Regions from separate parts of the Streptomyces sp. NPDC059477 genome, predicted to be linked through region 2. Evidence: predicted binding sites of a transcription regulator. Region 2 holds the regulator's gene; the other holds the start of a gene.
The links. The regulator HrcA, encoded in region 2, represses chaperone genes, less so after heat shock. The targets are predictions, from matches to a motif close to TTNGCACTCNGNNNNNCNGAGTGCNAA.
Positions count from the first base shown of each region.

Region 1: groES (co-chaperone GroES) is a predicted target of HrcA. The motif match lies at 4,569-4,595, and genes of this name have one in related genera.

Region 1 covers NZ_JBHYUG010000005.1:57,148-67,553, reverse strand. Annotated here, with positions in the region: gene ACFXAZ_RS04100 (LysR family transcriptional regulator) at 1-601, opposite strand, end outside; gene ACFXAZ_RS04095 (MOSC domain-containing protein) at 683-1,351, shown strand; gene ACFXAZ_RS04090 (SDR family NAD(P)-dependent oxidoreductase) at 1,439-2,212, shown strand; gene groL (chaperonin GroEL) at 2,377-4,002, opposite strand; gene groES (co-chaperone GroES) at 4,114-4,422, opposite strand; gene ACFXAZ_RS04075 (polysaccharide deacetylase family protein) at 4,864-5,592, opposite strand; gene ACFXAZ_RS04070 (polysaccharide deacetylase family protein) at 5,589-6,473, opposite strand; gene ACFXAZ_RS04065 (methyltransferase domain-containing protein) at 6,630-7,802, shown strand; gene ACFXAZ_RS04060 (RNA polymerase sigma factor) at 7,879-9,084, opposite strand; gene ACFXAZ_RS04055 (YciI family protein) at 9,339-9,695, opposite strand; gene ACFXAZ_RS04050 (LCP family protein) at 9,864-10,406, opposite strand, start outside.
Region 2 covers NZ_JBHYUG010000041.1:57,575-67,980, reverse strand. Annotated here, with positions in the region: gene ACFXAZ_RS21410 (16S rRNA (uracil(1498)-N(3))-methyltransferase) at 20-763, opposite strand; gene ACFXAZ_RS21405 (nitronate monooxygenase) at 760-1,836, opposite strand; gene dnaJ (molecular chaperone DnaJ) at 2,739-3,872, opposite strand; gene hrcA (heat-inducible transcriptional repressor HrcA) at 3,873-4,889, opposite strand; gene ACFXAZ_RS21390 (MBL fold metallo-hydrolase) at 5,067-5,798, shown strand; gene ACFXAZ_RS21385 (DUF3097 domain-containing protein) at 5,841-6,659, shown strand; gene ACFXAZ_RS21380 (Uma2 family endonuclease) at 6,637-7,215, opposite strand; gene hemW (radical SAM family heme chaperone HemW) at 7,336-8,568, opposite strand; gene ACFXAZ_RS21370 (SpoIIE family protein phosphatase) at 9,024-10,406, opposite strand, start outside.

The sequences.
Region 1 (10,406 bases), on a different contig from region 2:
CACCGATGGCGACGGACGCGGCGCGGGCCAGCCGGTGCCGTTCGGGTACGAGGGCCACCAGACGGTCGCGCAGCAGGGGCCGTACGACCAGGTCGTGCCATTCTCCTGTGTCCTCTGCGTCCCCCGCGTCATCGGCGCCCGCCGCGCCCTCGTAGCGGAAGGCGAGGGCGAGGTCGCAGTCGCCGTCCCTGAGCAGTTCCACCGAGCGCGGCGGTTCGGCCTCCTCCAGGGAGACCCGGGTGCCGGGGTGGGCGGCGCGCAGGGCGGCCAGCGCGGTGGGGACCAGGGTGGAGCTGCCGCTGGGGAAGGAGACCAGCCGGACCCGTCCGGCGCGCAGCCCGGCGATGGCGGCGACCTCCTCCTCGGCGGCCGTGAGCCCCGAGAGGATCCCGGCGGCATGCCGGACCAGCGCCTCGCCCGCCTGGGTCAGCCGCATCTCACGGCCGCTGCGGATCAGCAGCGGGGTGCCCACGGACGCCTCCAGGGCCTTCATCTGCTGGCTGACGGCGGGCTGGGTGCAGCCCAGCTCACGCCCCGCCGCCGAGAAGGAACCGGTGGTGGCGACGGCACGCAGGACACGGAGATGGCGGGCCTCGATCACCCTTCGAGCATAAGCGGACCTTGGGGAGTGCGGCGAATACGGCGTCGCGCCTTTGGGGGTGGTCGGCTTACCGTTCCTGTCATGAAGCTGCTGTCTGTGAATGTGGGCCGGGCACGTGCCGTGCCGTACACCGACCATCCCGAGGGGGTGACCGGGATCGACAAGCGGCCGGTGCGGGGTCCGGTGCGGGTGGCGGCGCCGGGGCCCAAGGGGATCGGCGGGAGCGGGCTGGCCGGGGACGCCATCGCCTCGCTGCGCCACCACGGCGGCGACGACCAGGCGGTGTACGCGGTGGCGCGCGAGGAACTCGACGCCTGGCAGCGCGAGCTGGGGCGGGAGCTGCCCGACGGGGTGTTCGGCGAGAACCTCACCACCGAGGGCCTCGATGTCTCCGGCGCGCTGATCGGCGAGCGGTGGCGGATCGGGGCAGGGGTGGTGCTGGAGGTGACCAGCGGGCGGGTGCCGTGCCGGACCTTCCAGGGCCATATGGGTGAGGAGCGCTGGGTGAAGCGGTTCACCGAGCGGGCGGCGCCGGGGGCGTATCTGCGGGTGATCGAGCCGGGCGAGATCCGCGCGGGTGACCCGGTGGAGATCGTGCGCCGGCCGGACCACGGGGTGACGGTCGCCCTGCAGTTCCTCGCGGTGACCACCCGCCGGGATCTGCTGCCGGACCTGCTGCCCGCGCGGGAGACGCTGCACCCGGAGTCGGTGGCGGCGATGGACACGTACCTGGCGAAATACAGCTCTTGACGCCACGCCGGTCATCCACACACCTGGTGCCCGGTGAACGGCCTCCCGAGGTCCGCGCGGAGTGGCGCGGGTCACTAATGTTGGGCCATGACAACGGCTCTGATTACGGGATCGACGGCGGGCATCGGTGCCGCGTTCGCCCGGCGGCTGGCCGCCGACGGGCATGACCTGGTCCTGGTGGCGCGCGACGCCGAGCGGCTGCACGAGCAGGCGACCGAACTGCACGACCGGCACGGCATCGAGGCGGAGGTGCTGCGCGCCGACCTCGCCGAGGACACCGGCATCGAGGCGGTCGCCACCCGTCTCGCCGACCGCAAGAACGCCGTGGACCTGCTGGTGAACAACGCCGGCTTCGGCCACAAGGGCCGCTATCTCGACGTATCGATGGCCGACGAGCTGCGCATGATGAAGGTGCACTGCGAGGCGGTGCTCCGGCTGACCTCGGCGGCGGCGGAGTCGATGCGCGCGCGGGGCCGGGGCGGGGTGGTGAATGTGGCGTCGGTGGCCGCCTTCGTGCCCCGTGGCACGTACGGCGCCTCCAAGGCGTGGGTCGTCCAGTTCACCCAGGGCGCGGCGCGCGACCTCGCGGGCACCGGCGTACGGCTGATGGTGCTGTGCCCCGGTTTCGTCCGCACCGAGTTCCATGAGCGGGCCGGGATGGGTACCGACAACATCCCCGGCTGGATGTGGCTGGACGCCGACAAGGTGGTCGCCGAGGGCCTCACCGACCTCGCCCGCGGCAAGTCCCTGTCCATTCCGGACCCGCGCTACAAGGCGCTGATGGGGGTGGCGAAGGTGGTGCCGCGCGGGATGCTCGGGGGGATCTCGTCGCGGACGGGGCGGAAGTACGGGCCGCGGTAGCCGGGTCGGCCGGTCGGTCAGGTCGTTCCGGTCGTTCGGGTCGGCCGGCTGCGGTGGTACGGGAACACGCGAAGGCCCGGCACCCCGAGTCCAGGGTGCCGGGCCTTTGACGTTCCCGTACGGGCGTCGGTGACGCGGTCGTACGGCCGTCAGTTCGCCGTGCGTCAGTGCGAGTGGCCGTGGTGGCCGCCGCCCGCCGCCGGCTCCTCCTCTTCCTTCTTCTCGACGACCAGGGTCTCGGTCGTCAGGAGGAGGGAGGCGATGGAGGCGGCGTTCTCCAGGGCGGAGCGGGTGACCTTGACCGGGTCGATGACGCCGGCCTTGACCAGGTCGCCGTACTCGCCGGTGGCGGCGTTGAAGCCCTGGCCCTTCTCCAGCTCGGCGACCTTGGAGGTGATGACGTAACCCTCCAGGCCGGCGTTCTCGGCGATCCAGCGCAGCGGCTCGACGGCGGCCTTGCGGACCACGGCGACGCCGGTGGCCTCGTCGCCGGTCTTGCCGAGGTTGCCCTCAAGGACCTTGACGGCGTGGACCAGGGCGGAACCGCCACCGGAGACGATGCCTTCCTCGACCGCGGCGCGGGTCGCGGAGATGGCGTCCTCCAGGCGGTGCTTCTTCTCCTTCAGCTCCACCTCGGTGGCGGCGCCGACCTTGATCACGCACACGCCGCCGGCCAGCTTGGCGAGGCGCTCCTGGAGCTTCTCGCGGTCCCAGTCGGAGTCGGTGTTGTCGATCTCGGCCTTGATCTGGGCGATGCGGCCCTGGACCTCGGACTTGTCACCCGAGCCGTCGACGATGGTCGTGTCGTCCTTGGTGACGGTGATCCGGCGGGCGGAGCCGAGCACGTCCAGGCCGACCTGGTCGAGCTTGAGGCCGACCTCCTCGGAGATGACGGTGGCGCCGGTCAGGACGGCCATGTCCTGGAGCATCGCCTTGCGGCGGTCGCCGAAGCCGGGGGCCTTCACCGCGGTGGCGTTGAAGGTGCCGCGGATCTTGTTGACGACGAGGGTGGACAGGGCCTCGCCCTCCACGTCCTCGGCGATGATCAGCAGCGGCTTGGAGGCGTTGGCCTGGATGATCTTCTCCAGCAGCGGCAGCAGCTCCGCGATGGAGGAGATCTTGCCCTGGTTGATGAGGATGTAGGGGTCCTCCAGGACCGCCTCCATGCGCTCCTGGTCCGTCACGAAGTACGGCGACAGGTAGCCCTTGTCGAAGGCCATGCCCTCGGTGAAGTCCAGCTCCAGGCCGAAGGTGTTGGACTCCTCGACGGTGATGACACCGTCCTTGCCGACCTTGTCCATCGCCTCGGCGATCAGGTCGCCGACCTGCTGGTCCTGGGCGGACAGCGCGGCCACGGCGGCGATGTCCGCCTTGTCGTTGATCGGGCGGGCGGTCGCCAGCAGCTCCTCGGAGACGGCGGCGACGGCCGCGTCGATGCCCTTCTTCAGGGAGGCCGGGGAGGCACCGGCGGCGACGTTCTTCAGGCCCTCGCGGACGAGCGCCTGGGCCAGCACGGTGGCGGTGGTGGTGCCGTCACCCGCGATGTCGTTGGTCTTGGTCGCCACCTCCTTCACCAGCTGGGCACCCAGGTTCTCGTACGGGTCCTCCAGCTCCACCTCGCGGGCGATGGTCACGCCGTCGTTGGTGATGGTCGGGGCGCCGAACTTCTTGTCGATGACGACGTTGCGGCCCTTGGGGCCGATCGTCACCTTCACCGTGTCGGCCAGCTTGTTGACGCCGCGCTCAAGGGCGCGACGGGCGTCCTCGTCGAACTTCAGGATCTTCGCCATGACAGCGTGAGCCCTCTCGGAATTCTGGGTGAAATGGCACTGCGCCCCCGGCGCCCGGGTGCATTGGAGTTAGCGGGGGCCAGCGGCGCAGTAGAAGAAAATCTGAGGTGATTACTTCTCGATGATCGCGAGCACGTCGCGGGCCGAGAGGACGAGGTACTCCTCGCCGTTGTACTTCACCTCGGTGCCGCCGTACTTGCTGTACAGGACGACGTCGCCGGTCTTGACGTCGAGCGGCAGGCGCTCGCCGTTCTCGAAACGGCCCGGGCCCACGGCCAGGACGACGCCCTCCTGGGGCTTCTCCTTCGCGGTGTCCGGGATGACCAGGCCAGAGGCCGTGGTCTGCTCGGCGTCGAGCGGCTGGACCACGATGCGGTCCTCAAGCGGCTTGATGGCAACCTTGGAGCTGGTGGTCGTCACGATCCGACCTCCCCCTTCGGAGATCTCACGGGGTTAACTGTCTGAGGTGGCGACCAGGTGGATCCGTCGTCGCGGGTGCCGGACCTGCCCGTCGCGTTGTTGGCACTCTCCAGGGGGGAGTGCCAGACCTGAGACTATGACCGGGATTAGCACTCGGTCAAGCGGAGTGCCAATCGCCTCCGGCGTGGCGGGGGGTTTCTGGTGTGCGCCGGGTTGGTTCGCGCCGGTGTTTTGGGGTGGCTTCGCGCCGTGGGTGGGGTCGGTTGTGTGCCGGGTGCGGGTGGGTTGTGCGCCGGGTGCGGGTGGGTGGGGGCTGGTCGCGCAGTTCCCCGCGCCCCTACCCGGCGGTGCCTGGCCCGGCGACTTCCCGTGATCCTGACCGGCGCTGCCCAACCCAGCGCTCCCACGCCGGCCCGGCAGGATTCACCGGCCGGAAACGGGCTACAGGTAGTCCTCCAGGCGGGCCACCCTCAGTCCCCGCTGCTCGATCTCCTTCAGGAGTCTGGTCGTGCGGGTCACCAAGGTGGGGCCGGGGGTTTCGTCGGGGGTGACGGAGATGATGTCGCCGGGCATCAGCTGGTGCGGGGCGGTGGTGAAGTGGGTGTCGGTGTCGGTTGCCGTGACGCGCCAGAGGATCAGGGCCTGGATACCGCAGTCCCGGGCCGCCCGCAGGGTCGTGTCGTCGTACATGCCGTACGGCGGGCGGAGCAGTGCCGGGCGGATGCCGAAGCGGGCCTTGAGTTTGTTCTGCTGGCCGCAGATCTCGGCGCGCTGACCGGCGTACGGCAGGCCGCGCAGGGCGGCGTGGTCCATGGTGTGGTTCTGGAGGGTCGCGCCCACCGCGCGCAGCCGGGCGAAGTGGCCGTACCCCGGGCCCGCCACGCTGTCCGTCAGGAACAGGCTGACGGGGAGCCGCCGCTGACGGACCATGTCCACGAAGCGCGGATCGCGCTCCGCCCCGTCGTCGTACGTCAGGAAGACCACGTTGTCCCGGGTCGGGACGCGGGAGAGCACCCGGGGGACGGGGGATGTGCCGGAGGCGCTCGGTGACGTGCCCGGGCCGCCGCCCGCCGACTCCACCCAGGCCGACGGGCCCGGACCCCGGCCGCAGCCCGCCACCGACGAGACGGTGAGGAGCAGCAGCGCGGCGGCCAGCAGGCGGTGCCTCACAGGTAGTCCTCCAGGCGGCCCACCGCGTACCCCTTCTCGGTCACCTTGTCGAGGAAGAGGCGGATCATGTCGGGCATGGTGCCCTCCCAGTCGTCGCGGCCCCGGAAGTGGCTGAGGACGATGTCGCCGGGGTGCAGATCCCGGTCCCACTCGCGGTACTCCCAGTGGTCGACGAACACCTCCTCGTTCCACAGCGGCGCGTGCGTGATGCCGCACGCCTTGGCGGCCACCAGGGTGTCCTTGTTGTAGTTGCCGAAGGGCGGGCGGAAGAGCACGGGGCGCTTGCCGTACCGCTTGTCGATCACGTCCTGCATGCCGCAGATCTCCTGCTTCTGCTGCTCGTAGGACAGGCCCGGCAGATAGGGGTGGTCGAGGGTGTGGTTGTTCAGGACGACGCCCCTGGCCTGCATGTCCTTGAAGTGGGCGTAGTCCTCCTTGACGAGGTAGTCGCTGATGAACGCCGTGTACGGCACCTTCAGCTCGCTCATCATCCGCAGGAACTCCGGGTCCTTCTCGGCCCCGTCGTCGATGGTGAGGAAGACGACCTTCTCGCGGGTGGGGATGGTGGTGAAGACGGGCGGCAGACCCTCCTCCACATGGCCGTCGACCTCGAAGCCGTCGCGGGTGGTGATGACCGGTTTCTTCGCCGGGGGCGCGGGGGGCGTGAGCGGGGGCGTCTTCAGGCCCCAGCGCTTGGCGGCGGCCACCACCGCCTGCCGCTCGGCGCGCTGGCGGGCCGCCACGTCCTGCGGGCCGCCGCCGTTCTGCTGTCCGGGCGCGGACTTGACGGACGATCCGGAAACGGAGACCGAGCCGGAGGGCGCGCCGTCCAGCCCGCAGCCCGACGCGAGCGCGGTGATCGCCAGCGCGGCCACGCCCATCCGCGCCGGGGCCCGCCCTGCGCACCCAGCCACCCTATTTTTATCCTTTTGTACGACTTCTCCCATGCCCTCGGATCCTGGCAGCCCCCCGTCCCCTCCCCCCGCCGACACCGCCACCGGGCGCACACCATCCACCGACTGGCCCACAATGACCCGGTGAACGACCTCGCCCCGCTCCACAGCCTGCTCACCCCCGAGGGCCGCGCCCTGCTCGACGAGGTGCGCGACACCGATCCCGCCCAGGAACTCGCCGTCGCCACCCGGCTGCGCCGCTCGCACCCGGCCGACCTGGTCTCGGCCGCGCTCGGCCAGGCCCGGCTGCGGCAGCGGGCGGCGGCGAAGTTCGGCGCGGCGGACGCCGGGCGGATGTTCTTCACGCCCCACGGGGTCGAGCAGGCGACGCGGGCGAGTGTCGCCACGTATCGCGCCGCGCGGCTGCGGGAGGCCGGGGTGACCTCGGTCGCCGATCTGTGCTGTGGCATCGGCGGGGACGCGATCGCCTTCGCCCGCGCCGGGATCCGGGTCCTCGCCGTCGACCGCGACCCGCTCACGGCCGCCGCCGCCCGCGCCAACGCCGCCGCGCTCGGGCTCGCCGAGCTGATCGACGTACGGGAGGCGGAGGTGACGGACATCGACGTGGCGCCGTACGACGCGGTGTTCGTCGATCCGGCGCGGCGTGGCGGGCGGGGGCGGATCTTCGATCCGGAGGCGTACTCGCCGCCGCTGTCCTGGGCGGTGGCCACCGCGCTCAAGGCTCCGCACGCCGCCCTCAAGGTCGCGCCCGGCATCCCGCACGAGGCCGTGCCGGGCGCCGCCGAGGCCGAGTGGATCTCGGACGGCGGGGATGTGAAGGAGGCGGTGCTGTGGTTCGGGAGCGGGGGGGCGGGGGGCGTGCGGGCCACCTTGCTGCCGGGGGGGCACAGCCTGGTGGGGCGGGGGCTGCCGGATCCCGCGGTGCGGGGCGTCGGGCGGTATCTGTACGAGCCTGACGGGGCCGTCATCCGGGCGCATCTGGTGGCCGAGGTGGCCGAGGAGGTGGGGGGTGGGCTGATCGATCCGACGATCGCGTACGTCACGGGGGACTCCTTGCGGGGTACTCCGTATGCCAGCGCCTATGAGATCACCGATCAGCTTCCCTTCGGGGTGAAGAAGTTGAAGGCGTTGCTGCGGGAGCGGGGGGTGGGGAATCTGACCGTGAAGAAGCGGGGGTCGGCTGTGGAGCCGGAGGAGTTGCGGCGGATGGTGAAGCCTCGGGGGGCTTCGGCGGCGACTGTCTTTCTCACACGGGTTGCGGGGGCGCCGGCGATGCTTGTCGGGCGGCCGGTGTGAGTGGTCGAGTGCGGGTTGTTTGTGGCCGGTCGCGCCCACGCGGCGGAGCCGCATGTCGAAGCAGCCCCGCGCCCCTTTAGGGCGTTGCCCTTGCCCGGCGTAGGAGGAGGTTCCGTTCTCTCTCGTTGCCCGCCAGGGCTGCCGCCCGGATGAACTCCGCCCTCGCCTCCGCCACTCGGCCCAGCCGTTCCAGGAGGTCGCCTCGGACGCTGGGGAGGAGGTGGTAGTCGCGGAGGGCGGGTTCGGTGGTGAGGGTGTCCACGATCTCCAGGGCCTGGGCCGGGCCCTGTGCCATCGAGACGGCCACCGCGCGGTTGAGTTCCACCACCGGGGACGGGGCCCGGGTGGCGAGCAGGGTGTAGAGGGTGGCGATGCGGTGCCAGTCGGTGTCCTCGTACGTGTACGCGTGGGCGTGGCACGCGGCGATGGCCGCCTGGAGGGCGTACGGCCCCAGGGCGCCGGTGGCGGTGGCGTCGGCGCGGGTGAGGGCGTGGACGCCCCGGGCGATCAGGAGGCGGTCCCAGCGGCGGCGGTTCTGGTCCTTGAGCAGGATCGGGGTGCCGTCGGGGGCGGTACGGGCGGCGGTGCGCGCGTACTGGAACTCCAGCAGCGCGGCCAGCCCGTGCACCTCGGACTCCTTCGGCATCAGCGCCGCCAGTTGCCGGGCCAGCCTCAGGGCGTCCTCGCACAGCGCCGGGCGCAGCCAGTCGTCCCCGGCGGTGGCCGCGTACCCCTCGTTGAAGATCAGGTAGATGACGTCCAGGACCGAGCCCAGGCGGGCCTCGCGGTCCGGGCCGTACGGGACCTCGAAGGCGATGTTCCTGGTGGCGAGGGTGCGTTTGGCGCGGACGATGCGCTGGGCGACCGTCGGCTCGGGGACCAGGAAGGCGCGGGCGATCTCGGGGGTGGTCAGCCCGCCGAGGAGGCGCAGCGTGAGGGCCGTGCGGGCCTCCCGGGTCAGCACCGGGTGGCAGGCCGTGAAGACCAGCCGGAGCAGATCGTCGTCGATGTCCTGCGGGTCGGCGGGTTCGGGCGGCGGCGGTACGTCGGTGAGGTCGCGGCCGATCTCGGTGAGCTTGCGGGCGTAGGTGTCCCGGCGGCGGACCAGGTCGATCGCCCGGCGCCGGGCGGTGGTCGTCAGCCAGGCGCCGGGGTTGTCCGGCACCCCGTCGCGCGGCCACTGCTCCAGGGCGGCGACCAGGGCGTCCTGGGCGATCTCCTCGGCTATGCCGATGTCCCGCACGATCCGGGTGACGGCCGCGATGACCCGGGGGGACTCCAGCCGGAAGACGGTCTCGACGGTCCTGTCGGTTTCGGCGGGCCTGTCGCTCTCGGCAGGTCTGCCGGATTCGGCGGGCCTGTCGGATTCGGCGGGCCTGTCGGATTCGGTGGGCCTGTCGGATTCGGTGGGACCGCCGCTCTCGACGGTGCCGCGCGGGTCGCCGGGGGGCTGTGCGTCGTTCACAGCCCCCATGGAACACCGCGCGGCGCCGGGGGCCAAGCAGGTTGCGGGTCCGGCGGGGGCCGGCCCCCGTACTAACCGGCCACGATCTCCCGCAGCTCGACGGTCACCGTCCAGTGGTCCTCGTGCACCTTCAGGAAGCGGGTGGTCCACTCGACGGCCTCGGCCCGGTCCTTGCACTGGAGCAGCGCGTACCCGCCGATGACCTCCTTGGTCTCGGTGAAGGGCCCGTCGGTGACGGAGATCTTGCCGCCCTCCCAGCGCACCCGGGTGCCCTCGGCGGTGGGCAGCAGCCCGCCGGTGTCGAGCATGACCCCGGCCTTGGTCATCTCCTCCAGCAGTACCCCCATCCGCTGCATCAGCTCGGGGCTGGGGCCGCCCTCGGGGGCGTTGTTCTCGTCGACTCGGATCAGGGACATGTAGCGCGGCATGATGACGCTCGCTCTCGGGTCGGGGGCGGGTTCCTTTTCCGCCTCTCACCCTGTGCGTCGAGCGGGGGGACGCCGGATCGACACGCGCGCCGGATTCTTTTTCCGGAGCCGGGCGGACCGGGTTCACCTCACCTCACCTCAGCTCGCCTCACCTCGGCTCACCTCGCCTCACCTCAGCGACTCCCACAGCTCCCCCGCCTCCGGTTCGTCGGCCACCACCCGGTTGGGGTCGGAGGGCGCCCGGACCACCGGCAGGGTCAGCGTCTCCACCGCGTCCGGCGACAGCGCGCGCAGGCTCTCGCCGAGGCCGACCAGCTCGCCCAGGGAGTCCAGCCCGGTATCGGTGGTGAGGCTGCCGGTGACGGTGGTGGCGACGTCGTACAGCTTGGCCGGGTCGGTCAGCAGGGAGGTGTCCGCGATCTGCGTCAGCAGCGCCTTCACCAGCCGCTGCTGAAGCTCGATGCGGGCGAGGTCGCTGCCGCCGGGCAGGCTGTAGCGGGTGCGGGCCAGACCGAGGGCCTGCTCGCCGTCCAGCAGATGGGTGCCCGCCTCCAGGCTCAGATGGGACTGCTCGTCCTCGATGTCCTGGTCGACGGTGACGGTGACACCCCCCACGGCGTCGATGAGCGCGGCGAACCCCGCGAAGTCGATCTCCAGATAGTGGTCCATCCGTACGCCGGTGAAGGACTCGACCGTCTTGACCGCGCAGAC
Region 2 (10,406 bases):
ACGTCCTCCCGCGTGGAGATCAGAACGACCAGCGTCCGGTGCGGCCCAGCAGCAGTGCCGCGGCGGCGGTGCCGGCGGTCGAGGTGCGCAGCACGGTCGGCCCGAGCCGGTACGCCCGCGCCCCCGCCGCGTCGAAGAGTGCCAGTTCCTCGGGGGACACGCCTCCTTCGGGGCCGACGACGATCACGATGTGGCCCTCGGCGGGCAGTTCGGCTGCGGCCAGGGCCGCTTCGCCGCTCTCGTGGAGTACGGCGGTGAAGTCGGCGGTGGCGAGCAGTTCGGCGACCTGCTTGCCGGACATCAGGCCGGCGACCTCGGGGAAACGCACCCGGCGGGACTGTTTACCGGCCTCGCGGGCCGTGTTGCGCCACTTCGCCAGCCCTCTGGCGACGCGCTCGCCCTTCCACTGGGTGATGCAGCGGGCGGCGGCCCAGGGCACGATCGCGTCGACGCCGACCTCGGTCATGGTCTCGACGGCGACCTCTCCCCGGTCACCCTTGGGGAGGGCCTGTACGACGGTGAGGCGGGGCTCGGGGGCCGGTTCCTCTGCGATGCTGTCCAGGAGGACGATCAGCCGGTCCTTGCCCTCGGTGCCGAGGACCGTGCAGTCGGCCCACCGTCCGGCCCCGTCGGTGAGGATCACGTCCTCGCCGGGGCGCAGCCGCTTCACGGAGACCGCGTGCCGTCCCTCGGGCCCGTCCAGGACGTAGCGTCCGCCGTCCCCGGCGTGGAAGTGCTCGACGACGAAGACGGGGGCGGTCATCGGGCGTCCCCTCCGGCGGACAGCGCCGTCCCGGTCGCGGTCAGTTCGGCGACCAGCACCTCGACCAGTTGCGCGGCGGGCATCTCGCGGGCCAGCCGGTGGCCCTGTCCGGCCCACAGGGCCATGCCCTGGGCGTCCCCGGCCTTGGCGGCGGCCTTGCGCAGCGGCGCGGTCAGGTGGTGGATCTCGGGGTAGGCGGAGGGCGCGTACGGGCCGTGCTCGCGCAGGAAGCGGTTGACCAGGCCGCGGGCGGGGCGGCCGGAGAAGGCGCGGGTGAGCTGGGTGCGGCCGAACAGCGGGTCGGTCAGGGCCCGCTTGTGCAGGGGGTTGGCGCCGGACTCGGGGGTGATGAGGAAGGCGGTGCCGAGCTGGGCGGCCTGGGCGCCGGCGGCGAGGACGGCGGCGATCTGCGAGCCGCGCATGATGCCTCCGGCGGCGACGACCGGCAGGGCGACGGCCTCACGGACCTGGGCGACCAGTGACAGCAGGCCGAGTCCCGATCCGTCGTTCTCGGGTATGTCCCGGTGGGTGCCCTGATGGCCGCCGGCCTCCACGCCCTGCGCGATCACCGCGTCCGCGCCGGCCCGCTGCGCGGCGAGGGCCTCCTCCGGGGTGGTGACGGTGACCAGGGTGAGGGTCCCGACCCGGCGCAGCGACTCCAGCACCTCGGGGGTGGGCACACCGAAGTGGAACGAGACCACGGGCACCGGGTTGTCGAGGAGCACGGCGAGCTTGGCGTCGTAGCCGTCGTCGCGTCCGCTGTCGGGGTCGCCCAGCTCGGCCTCGTACCAGGCGGCCTCGCCGGCCAGCTGATGGGCGTAGACGTCGACGGCGGCGGGGTCGGCGGTGTCCGGCTGGGGCATGAAGAGGTTGACCCCGAAGGGCTTGTTCGTCAGCGTCCGCAGCTGCTTGATCTCCTGGTACATGCCGTCGGCCGTCTTGTACCCGGCGGCGAGGAACCCGAGCCCGCCGGCCTCGGACACGGCGAGCGCGAGATGCGGCACGGAGACGCCGCCCGCCATGGGGGCCTGCACGATCGGGTGCGGAAAGAGATCGGTCAGCGCGGAGGACATGACCGCATGTTGTCACGTCGCTCGGACAAGTCCGAATCCACCCTTACGGTTGGCATAGTCCCCCGGCATAGGGACGGATCGGGACAACGCAGGGCGGGGGGCGGGGGGTGCCGGGGAGCACGGCGAGTAGTGGGGGGGGAGGGACGCGGGTGGCAGGAGGCGGGGGGTGGGGGACACGGGTGCCGGGACGCGGGGGCCGGGGAGGCGAGTGCCGGGACGCGAGGGCCGGGACGCGAGGGCCGGGACGCGAGGGCCGGGGAGGCGAGTGCCGGGACGCGAGGGCCGGGACGCGAGGGCCGGGGAGGCGAGTGCCGGGCGGGCTGGCCCGGGGCACACCGATGCCCGCCGATTCGCCAGAGCAGGGCGCCTTGTCCGAGCCGCGAGCTGCTCACCCGAGCCGAGCGACTCACCCGAGCTACGAGCGGTTTGCCCGAGCCGAGCGACTTGCCAAGCCGGGCACACCGCCCGGGGACGCGTACACCAATACCCGCCGACTTGCCCGAGCCGAGCGGTTTACCCGAACCGGGCTGCCCACCCGAGCCGGGCGACTTCGTCGACCGCGAGCCCACGTGAGGGCGGCTGCCACGGAACCCCGTCGGATTTCCTGGGCACGCACGCCCGCAAAGCCGGTCGGCCCCTCCCAGGGCTCCCCGAAGTCCATCGGCCTTCCCAGGCCGAACGGCCCCGAAGCCCCTCGGCCCCTCCCGGGGCGGGCGTCGGCGCCCCTCGGACGATCCGGGAACAGCGACCCCACTCCCCGCAAACCCCTCCGGGCCAAGCACCCCCCGCACGCCTCCCGGGCCACCCCGGGGCGCTGCCCCCGAGGCCCATCGGCCCGTCCCCCGGACGCGGCGCAGCCAATGCCCACCCACGGCACCCCAGCGGCAGCGCGCCGGCGCGAGTCATCGCCCGTTGAACGCGTCCTTCAACCGCGAGAACAACCCCTGCTGGCCCGGCTGGAACTGCCCCGTGGGCCGTTCCTCGCCGCGCAGCTTCGCCAGTTCACGCAGCAGGCGTTCCTGCTCCGGGTCGAGCTTGGTCGGGGTCATCACCTCGACGTGGACGATCAGGTCGCCCCGGCCGCCGCCGCGCAGATGCGTGACGCCCCGGCCGTGCAACGGGATCGACTGACCGGACTGGGTGCCGGGCCGGATGTCGACCTCCTCCATGCCGTCGAGGGTCTCCAGCGGCACCTTGGTGCCGAGGGAGGCCGCGGTCATGGGGATGGTGACCGTGCAGTGCAGATCGTCGCCGCGCCGCTGGAACATCGCGTGCGGCAGTTCGTGGATCTCGACGTAGAGGTCACCGGCGGGTCCGCCGCCGGGCCCGACCTCGCCCTCACCGGCGAGCTGGATACGGGTGCCGTTGTCGACACCGGCCGGGATCTTCACGGTGAGCGTGCGCCGCGAGCGGACCCGGCCGTCACCGGCGCACTCGGGGCACGGGGTGGGGACGACCGTGCCGAAGCCCTGGCACTGCGGACAGGGCCGGGAGGTCATGACCTGGCCCAGGAAGGACCGGGTGACCTGCGAGACCTCGCCCCGGCCGCGGCACATGTCACAGGTCTGCGCGGTGGTGCCGGGGGCCGCGCCCTCGCCGTTGCAGGTGGCGCAGACGATCGCCGTGTCGACCTGGATGTCCTTGGTCGTGCCGAACGCGGCCTCGTCCAGCTCGATCTCGATCCGGATCATGGCGTCCTGGCCGCGGCGGGTGCGCGAGCGCGGTCCGCGCTGCGACGCCGTGCCGAAGAACGCGTCCATGATGTCCGAGAAGTTCCCGAAGCCACCGGCGCCGAAGCCGGCGCCCGCGCCGCCCGCCTGCGAGAGGGGGTCGCCGCCGAGGTCGTAGACCTGCTTCTTCTGCGGATCCGACAGCACCTCGTAAGCGGCGTTGATCTCCTTGAACCGCTCCTGGGTCTTCGGATCCGGGTTGACGTCCGGATGCAGCTCGCGCGCGAGCCGGCGGAACGCCTTCTTGATCTCATCCTGCGACGCGTCGCGGCGCACACCGAGAACTGCGTAATAGTCCGTGGCCACTTACGACTCCGCCAGGATCTGTCCGACGTAACGTGCCACTGCCCGTACCGCTCCCATCGTTCCCGGGTAATCCATGCGGGTCGGTCCGACCACGCCGAGCTTGGCAACCGCCTCGCCGCCCGAACCGTAGCCCACGGACACGACCGACGTGGAGTTGAGTCCCTCATGGGCGTTCTCGTGACCGATCCGCACGGTCATGCCCGAATCCTTCGCCTCGCCAAGCAACTTGAGGAGGACGACCTGTTCTTCCAGCGCCTCCAGGACGGGCCGGATGGTGAGGGGGAAATCATGTCCGAAGCGGGTGATGTTGGCGGTGCCGCCGATCATCAGCCGCTCCTCGGTCTGCTCCACCAGCGTCTCCAGAAGTGTGGAGAGTACCGTCTGGACCGTACCCCGATCCTCGGCGTCGAAGCTCTCCGGCAGATCCTGGACGAGCGGCGGCACGTCCGGGAACCGGCGCCCGGCCACCCGGCTGTTCAGCCGGGCCCGCAGATCGGCGAGGGCGATCTCGCCGAAGGGCGCCGGGCAGTCCACCATCCGCTGTTCGACCCGGCCGGTGTCGGTGATCAGCACCAGCATCAGCCGCGCGGGCGCCAGCGCCAGCAGCTCGACATGGCGCACGGTGGACCGGGTCAGCGACGGGTACTGCACCACGGCGACCTGCCGGGTGAGCTGGGCGAGCAGCCGTACCGTCCGCCCCACCACGTCGTCGAGGTCGACCGCCCCGTCCAGGAAGCTCTGGATCGCGCGCCGCTCGGCGCCGGACATCGGCTTGACCTCGGCGAGCTTGTCGACGAACAGCCGGTAGCCCTTGTCCGTCGGGATCCGCCCGGCGGAGGTGTGCGGCTGCGCGATGAAGCCCTCGTCCTCCAGGGCCGCCATGTCATTGCGCACGGTGGCCGGGGAGACGCCCAGGTTGTGCCGCTCGGTGAGCGCCTTGGAGCCGACGGGCTCCTCGGTGCCGACGTAGTCCTGGACGATGGCGCGCAGTACCTGAAGTCTTCGTTCACTGAGCATCGGCGCACACCTCCAGCAGTCGTCGTCCCGCTCGCCGTCTTCCCTGGCACTCGACGCCCCCGAGTGCCAGCCCTGCCCGGCCAGTGTACGGCCGTCCGGCACGCCCGGGGCAAGACCGGCCATGACGGGGCCCCGCGGCGGGCGCACCGCCCGTGTCGCTACCGCTAGCGTCGCCGTATGACGGTGACTTGGGAAGAGCTGGGCTGGGAGCGGCTGGGGCCCGGCGTCGGACGGTGCCGGCTGCCGCGGTGGGACTGCACGGTCGGCCTGGTGGCCGGCGAGGGGGCGGTGCTGCTGATCGACGCGGGGTCGAGCCTGCGCGAGGGCGCCGGGCTGCGGGCCCGCGCGCAGGCGCTCACGGGTCGCCGTGTGACCCATCTCGCGCTCACCCATCCGCACTTCGACCATGTCTTCGGCGCGGCGGCCTTCGCGGGCGCGGACGTGTTCGGCGCGGTCGGCGTGGACACGGCGCTGACCGGGCGGCACGCGCGCGAGGAGCTGCGCCGGGACGCGGTGCGGCACGGTCTGCCCGAGGCGGACGCGTCGCAGGCCGTACGGGCGTTGTCCGCGCCCGGCCGTCCGGTCGCCGGTGAGTGGACCCTGGACCTCGGCGGCGGCCGGCAGGCGCTGCTGGCGAACGTCGGCCCCGGCCACACCGCCCACGACCTCGCCGTCCTGGTCCCCGGCGAGCGCGAGGTGGTGTTCTGCGGCGACCTGGTCGAGGAGTCGGGGCCACCCCAGGCGGGCCCGGACGCGGTGCCGTCGCGCTGGCCGGACGCCCTGGACCGGCTGCTGGCGCTGGGCGGCGAGGACGCGCTGTACGTGCCCGGTCACGGAGCGGTGGTGGGGGCGGCGTTCGTACGGGAGCAGCGGGACGCGCTGGCCGCGCGTTTCGGCGTGTCGGGGTGAGCGGGCACCCGTCGGGGGCCCGTTTCTCCTATCGTCGTGCGAATGCGCCCGTACTCTCCGGACCTGACCCCGCCGTGGAAGAAGCAGCGGCCCGCCCCCGAGGTCCCGGCGGAGGCCGGTCTGGTGGTGGAGGAGCCCGCCACCGGTTTCTGCGGCGCGGTGATCCGCTGCGAGGCGGGCACGGTCACCCTGGAGGACCGCTTCGGCAAGCACCGCGTCTTCCCGCTCCAGCCGCGCGGTTTCCTGCTGGAGGGCCGGCCCGTCACCCTCGTACGCCCCACGGGTGACAGCGCTCCGCTACGTCCCTCCCGTACCGCGTCCGGTTCGGTCGCCGTGCCCGGCGCTCGGGCCCGGGTCGCCCGCGCGGGCCGCATCTACGTGGAGGGCCGGCACGACGCCGAGCTGGTCGAGAAGGTGTGGGGCGACGATCTGCGGATCGAGGGCGTCGTCGTGGAGTACCTGGAGGGCGTGGACGACCTGCCGTCGATCGTGTCGGCCTTCGGTCCCGGCCCCGATGCCCGCCTGGGCGTCCTGGTGGACCATCTGGTGCCCGGCACCAAGGAGTGGCGTATCGCCCGGTCGGTGACCAGCGAGCACGCGCTGGTGGTGGGGCATCCGTACATCGACATCTGGGAGGCGGTGAAGCCGTCGGCCCTGGGGATCGAGGGCTGGCCGCGGGTGCCGCGCGGGCAGGACTGGAAGACGGGGGTGTGCCGGGCGCTGGGCTGGCCGTCGCAGAACACGGGCGCGGTGTGGCAGGCGATCCTGGGGCGGGTGGGGTCCTACCGGGATCTGGAGCCGGAGTTGCTGGGGAGGGTGGAGGAGCTGATCGATTTCGTCACGGATAGCGGTGGGGCCTGACATCGGGGTACGTACCGAACTCGCTGGTGTCCAACTCGACGCCCAGGATGTCGAGCGGCATCGCCTCGCCGAACTTCGCGATGTGCTGTACCCGGTAGTCGGCTGCCTCGCCCTTCCCCTCCGGCTTCGTCAGCAGGACGCACTGCCCCATGATCGGGTCGATGACCAGATAGGCGGGCACCTTGCCTGCCGCGTAGACGGATCGTTTGAGGGCGTAGTCACGGTAGACGCTGGTCTTCGAGACGACCTCCACGGCCATCGTGATCAACGGGCACGGCAGGAGACGTCCGGAACTGGGCAGGACGTCCCGCGCCACGACCACCAGGTCGGGAACAGGCTCGCTCGCCTCGTCGAGTACATCCACGTCCTGAGTCTGCAGGGGATACCAGCGATCCAGCGGGATCTGCCTCTCGGTGAGGAGCACGATCAGGTTGTGCACCAGATCAGGGCTGGCCATCATCACGATTTCTCCCCGCAGAAGCTCCACCTTGAGTCCGTCGGGCGGCTCAAATCGCGCGAGGAACTCTGCGACTCCACGTTCGTCCACAGCGGTCATCTCCGTGGCCTCCACATTCGCCGCGTACTGTCCGCGGCAGCTTAGGGATCAGGTTAGGCACCGAACCCTCGTTCCGCACCGATTCACTCGCCGGAGTGATCAGTCCACTCCCCGGGGTGATCAGTCCACCAGATCCCTGACCACCCCGTCCGCCAGCAACCGCCCCCGCAGCGTCAGCACCGCGCGCCCCTGCCCGTACGCCCCCTCGTCCAGCAGCCCCTCCCCGAGGGCCCGGCGGGAGGCCGCGAGCCCCTGTGTCCGCAGCAGCGCCAGCGGTACTCCTTCCCGCAGCCGCAGCTCCAGCAGGATCCGCTCGACCCGCCGGTCCTCGTCGGCCAGCAGTTCCCGCCCGGCGCCCGGGGAGCGCCCCGCCGCCAGGGCGGAGGCGTACGCGCCCGGATGCTTCACGTTCCACCAGCGCACCCCGCCCACGTGGGAGTGGGCGCCGGGCCCGGCGCCCCACCAGTCGGCGCCCCGCCAGTACAGCTCGTTGTGCAGACAGCGGCCCGCGTCCGAGGTGGCCCAGTTCGACACCTCGTACCAGTCGAATCCGGCCGCCGACAGCACGGACTCGGCGATCAGATAGCGGTCGGCGTGGACGTCGTCGTCGGTCATCGGGACCTCACCGCGCCGGATCCGCCGGGCGAGCTGGGTGCCCTCCTCCACGATCAGGGCGTACGCGCTGATGTGGTCCGGTCCGGCGCCCAGGGCGGCGTCCAGCGAGGCCCGCCAGTCGTCGTCGGACTCGCCGGGCGTGCCGTAGATCAGATCGAGGTTGACGTGCGCGAAGCCCGCCGCGCGGGCCTCCGCGACACAGCGCTCGGGGCGGCCGGGGGTGTGGGTGCGGTCGAGCACCTTCAGGACATGCTGCCGGGCGCTCTGCATACCGAAGGAGACCCGGTTGAAGCCGCCCGCGCGCAGCTCGGCGAGATACGCCGGGTCGACCGACTCCGGGTTCGCCTCCGTCGTGACCTCCGCGTCCGCCGCCAGCCCGAACTCGTCACGGATCGCCCCCAGCATCCGTACGAGATCGGCGGCGGCCAGCAGGGTGGGCGTACCGCCGCCGACGAAGACCGTACGGACCGGGCGGGGGTCGTCGCCCAGGACCTTGCGGGCGAGGCGGATCTCGTCGATCAGGGTGTCGGCGTAGTTGTCGCGGGAGGCGAGGACGCCGCCGGTGCCGCGCAGCTCGGTCGCCGTGTAGGTGTTGAAGTCGCAGTAGCCGCAGCGGGTCGCGCAGTACGGCACGTGGAGGTAGAAGCCGAGGGGGCGGTCCGCGGCCCCGGCGAGCGCGGACGCGGGCAGCGAGCCGTCGGCGGGGACGGGGTCGCCGTCGGGGAGAGCGGAGGGCATGCGTTCCATTGTCCCGCACCGGGGCGCTGCCCTGGACCGACGCGTGCCCTTGACCGGCCTGGTACCCCGGACCGGCCCGATCTCCCGCACCGGTCCGTTCTCCCACACCGGCTCGTCGTCCCGCACCGGCCTGGTGCCCCGCACGGGCCTGGTGCCCGGACCAGCCCGCTCTCCCACACGACCCGTCGTCCCACACCAGGCTCGCCCTCCCCCACCGACCTCGCGTCCCGGACCGGCCCGTCGTCCCCACCGGCCCGTTCTCCCACACCGGCCCGATCTCCCACACCGGCCCGTCTTCCCACACCGGCCCGATCTCCATCACCGACCCGGTGTTCCGGACCGGCCCGATCTCCCCTCCCGGCGCCGGGCCTGGCCCCTCACCGGGCCGGTCCCCCACCTGCCGGGGGCCTGTTCGCGCTCCCCCGCCCGGGACCAGTCCGCCACCCGCCGGGGCCCTATTCCGCCTGGAGGACCAGCAGGGCGAGGTCGTCCTCCGGTGGGCCGCCGCCGAACTCGTGCACGAGTTGGCTGATCCGGTCGGCGATGCGGTCCGCGCTGAGTCCGGCGCAGCCCGCGAGGGCGGTGGCCAGCCCGTCGCCGTCGTCGAACTGGCGTGATCCGCTGCGCCGCTCGGTCACCCCGTCGGTGACGCACAGCAGGCTGTCGCCGGACCGCAGCTCGAAGGTCTCGCTGGTGTACATCTCGTCCTCGACCACCCCGAGCAGGGTCTGCGGCACGGCGGCCGTACGGACGCTGCCGTCGGACCCGAGCAGCAGCGGCAGCGGATGTCCGGCGGAGGCGACGGTGCAGCGGACGCCGCCGTCGAAGAGGGTCAGCTCGCCGTAGAGGAGGGAGAGGAAGCGGGTCTGCGGGCCGTCGAAGGGGGCGACGGGACCGGCGAGGGCGCGGGCGGCGGCGTCGGCGGCCTCCGTGGCGTCGTCGAGAAGAAGCTGGTTGAGCCGGTCGAGGACATCGGCGACGCGGTAGCCCTCGCGGGCCAGCAGCCGCAGCCAGGGCCGGGCCAGGCCGATGACGACGGCCGCCTCGGGGCCCTTGCCCTGGACATCGCCGACGGCGAAGCACCAGCGGCCGTCGGCGGCCGGGAAGAGGTCGTAGAAGTCGCCGCTGGGGCCGCCCTTGTCGCACGGCTCGTAGACGAGGGCGCTGCGCACCCCGGGGATCTCGGCGACGGCGCCGGGCAGCAGTCCGCGCTGGAGGACGGCGCTGATGGTGGCCTGGCGGGCGTACTGCCGGGCGGCGCCGATGGCGAGCGCGACCCGGCGGCTGAGGTCCTCGACCAGTCCGACCACCTCGTCCGGGAAGCGGGGCACGCCGGACCGCCCGATCACCAGCGTGCCCAGCGGCCGGCCGCCCGCGATCAGCCGGTAGGCCAGCGCCGATCCCTGCGCGCAGGGTCCGCCGAGGCTCTGCCCCGGCCAGGGGTAGGGCGCGGGGCCGGACGATATGCCTTCGCCGCCGCGTGGCGGCTCCTTCTCCAGGGCGTGGCGGAGTTCCTCGATACGGTCCTCGCTGCCGTGCCAGACGCGGGCGAGCCGGGCGCCGGGCGCGGCGGCGCCCCAGCCGCGGCCCATGGCCTCGTCCTCCAGCCAGATCGCGCACCAGTCGGCGAGCCGCGGGACCAGGAGCTGTCCGGTGAGCGCGGCGACGAGATCCTCGTCCAGCTGCCCGGCGAGCAGATCGGACGCCTCGGCGAGGAAGGTCAGCGCGCCCCGGCCCAGCCAGTCGCGGTCCCCGTCCCCGCGCCGGGTCTCGGGGGCGAGCAGTGCGGCGAGTCCGGGGCCGCGCGGATCGTCGTACGACTCGATGTCCTCGGCGGG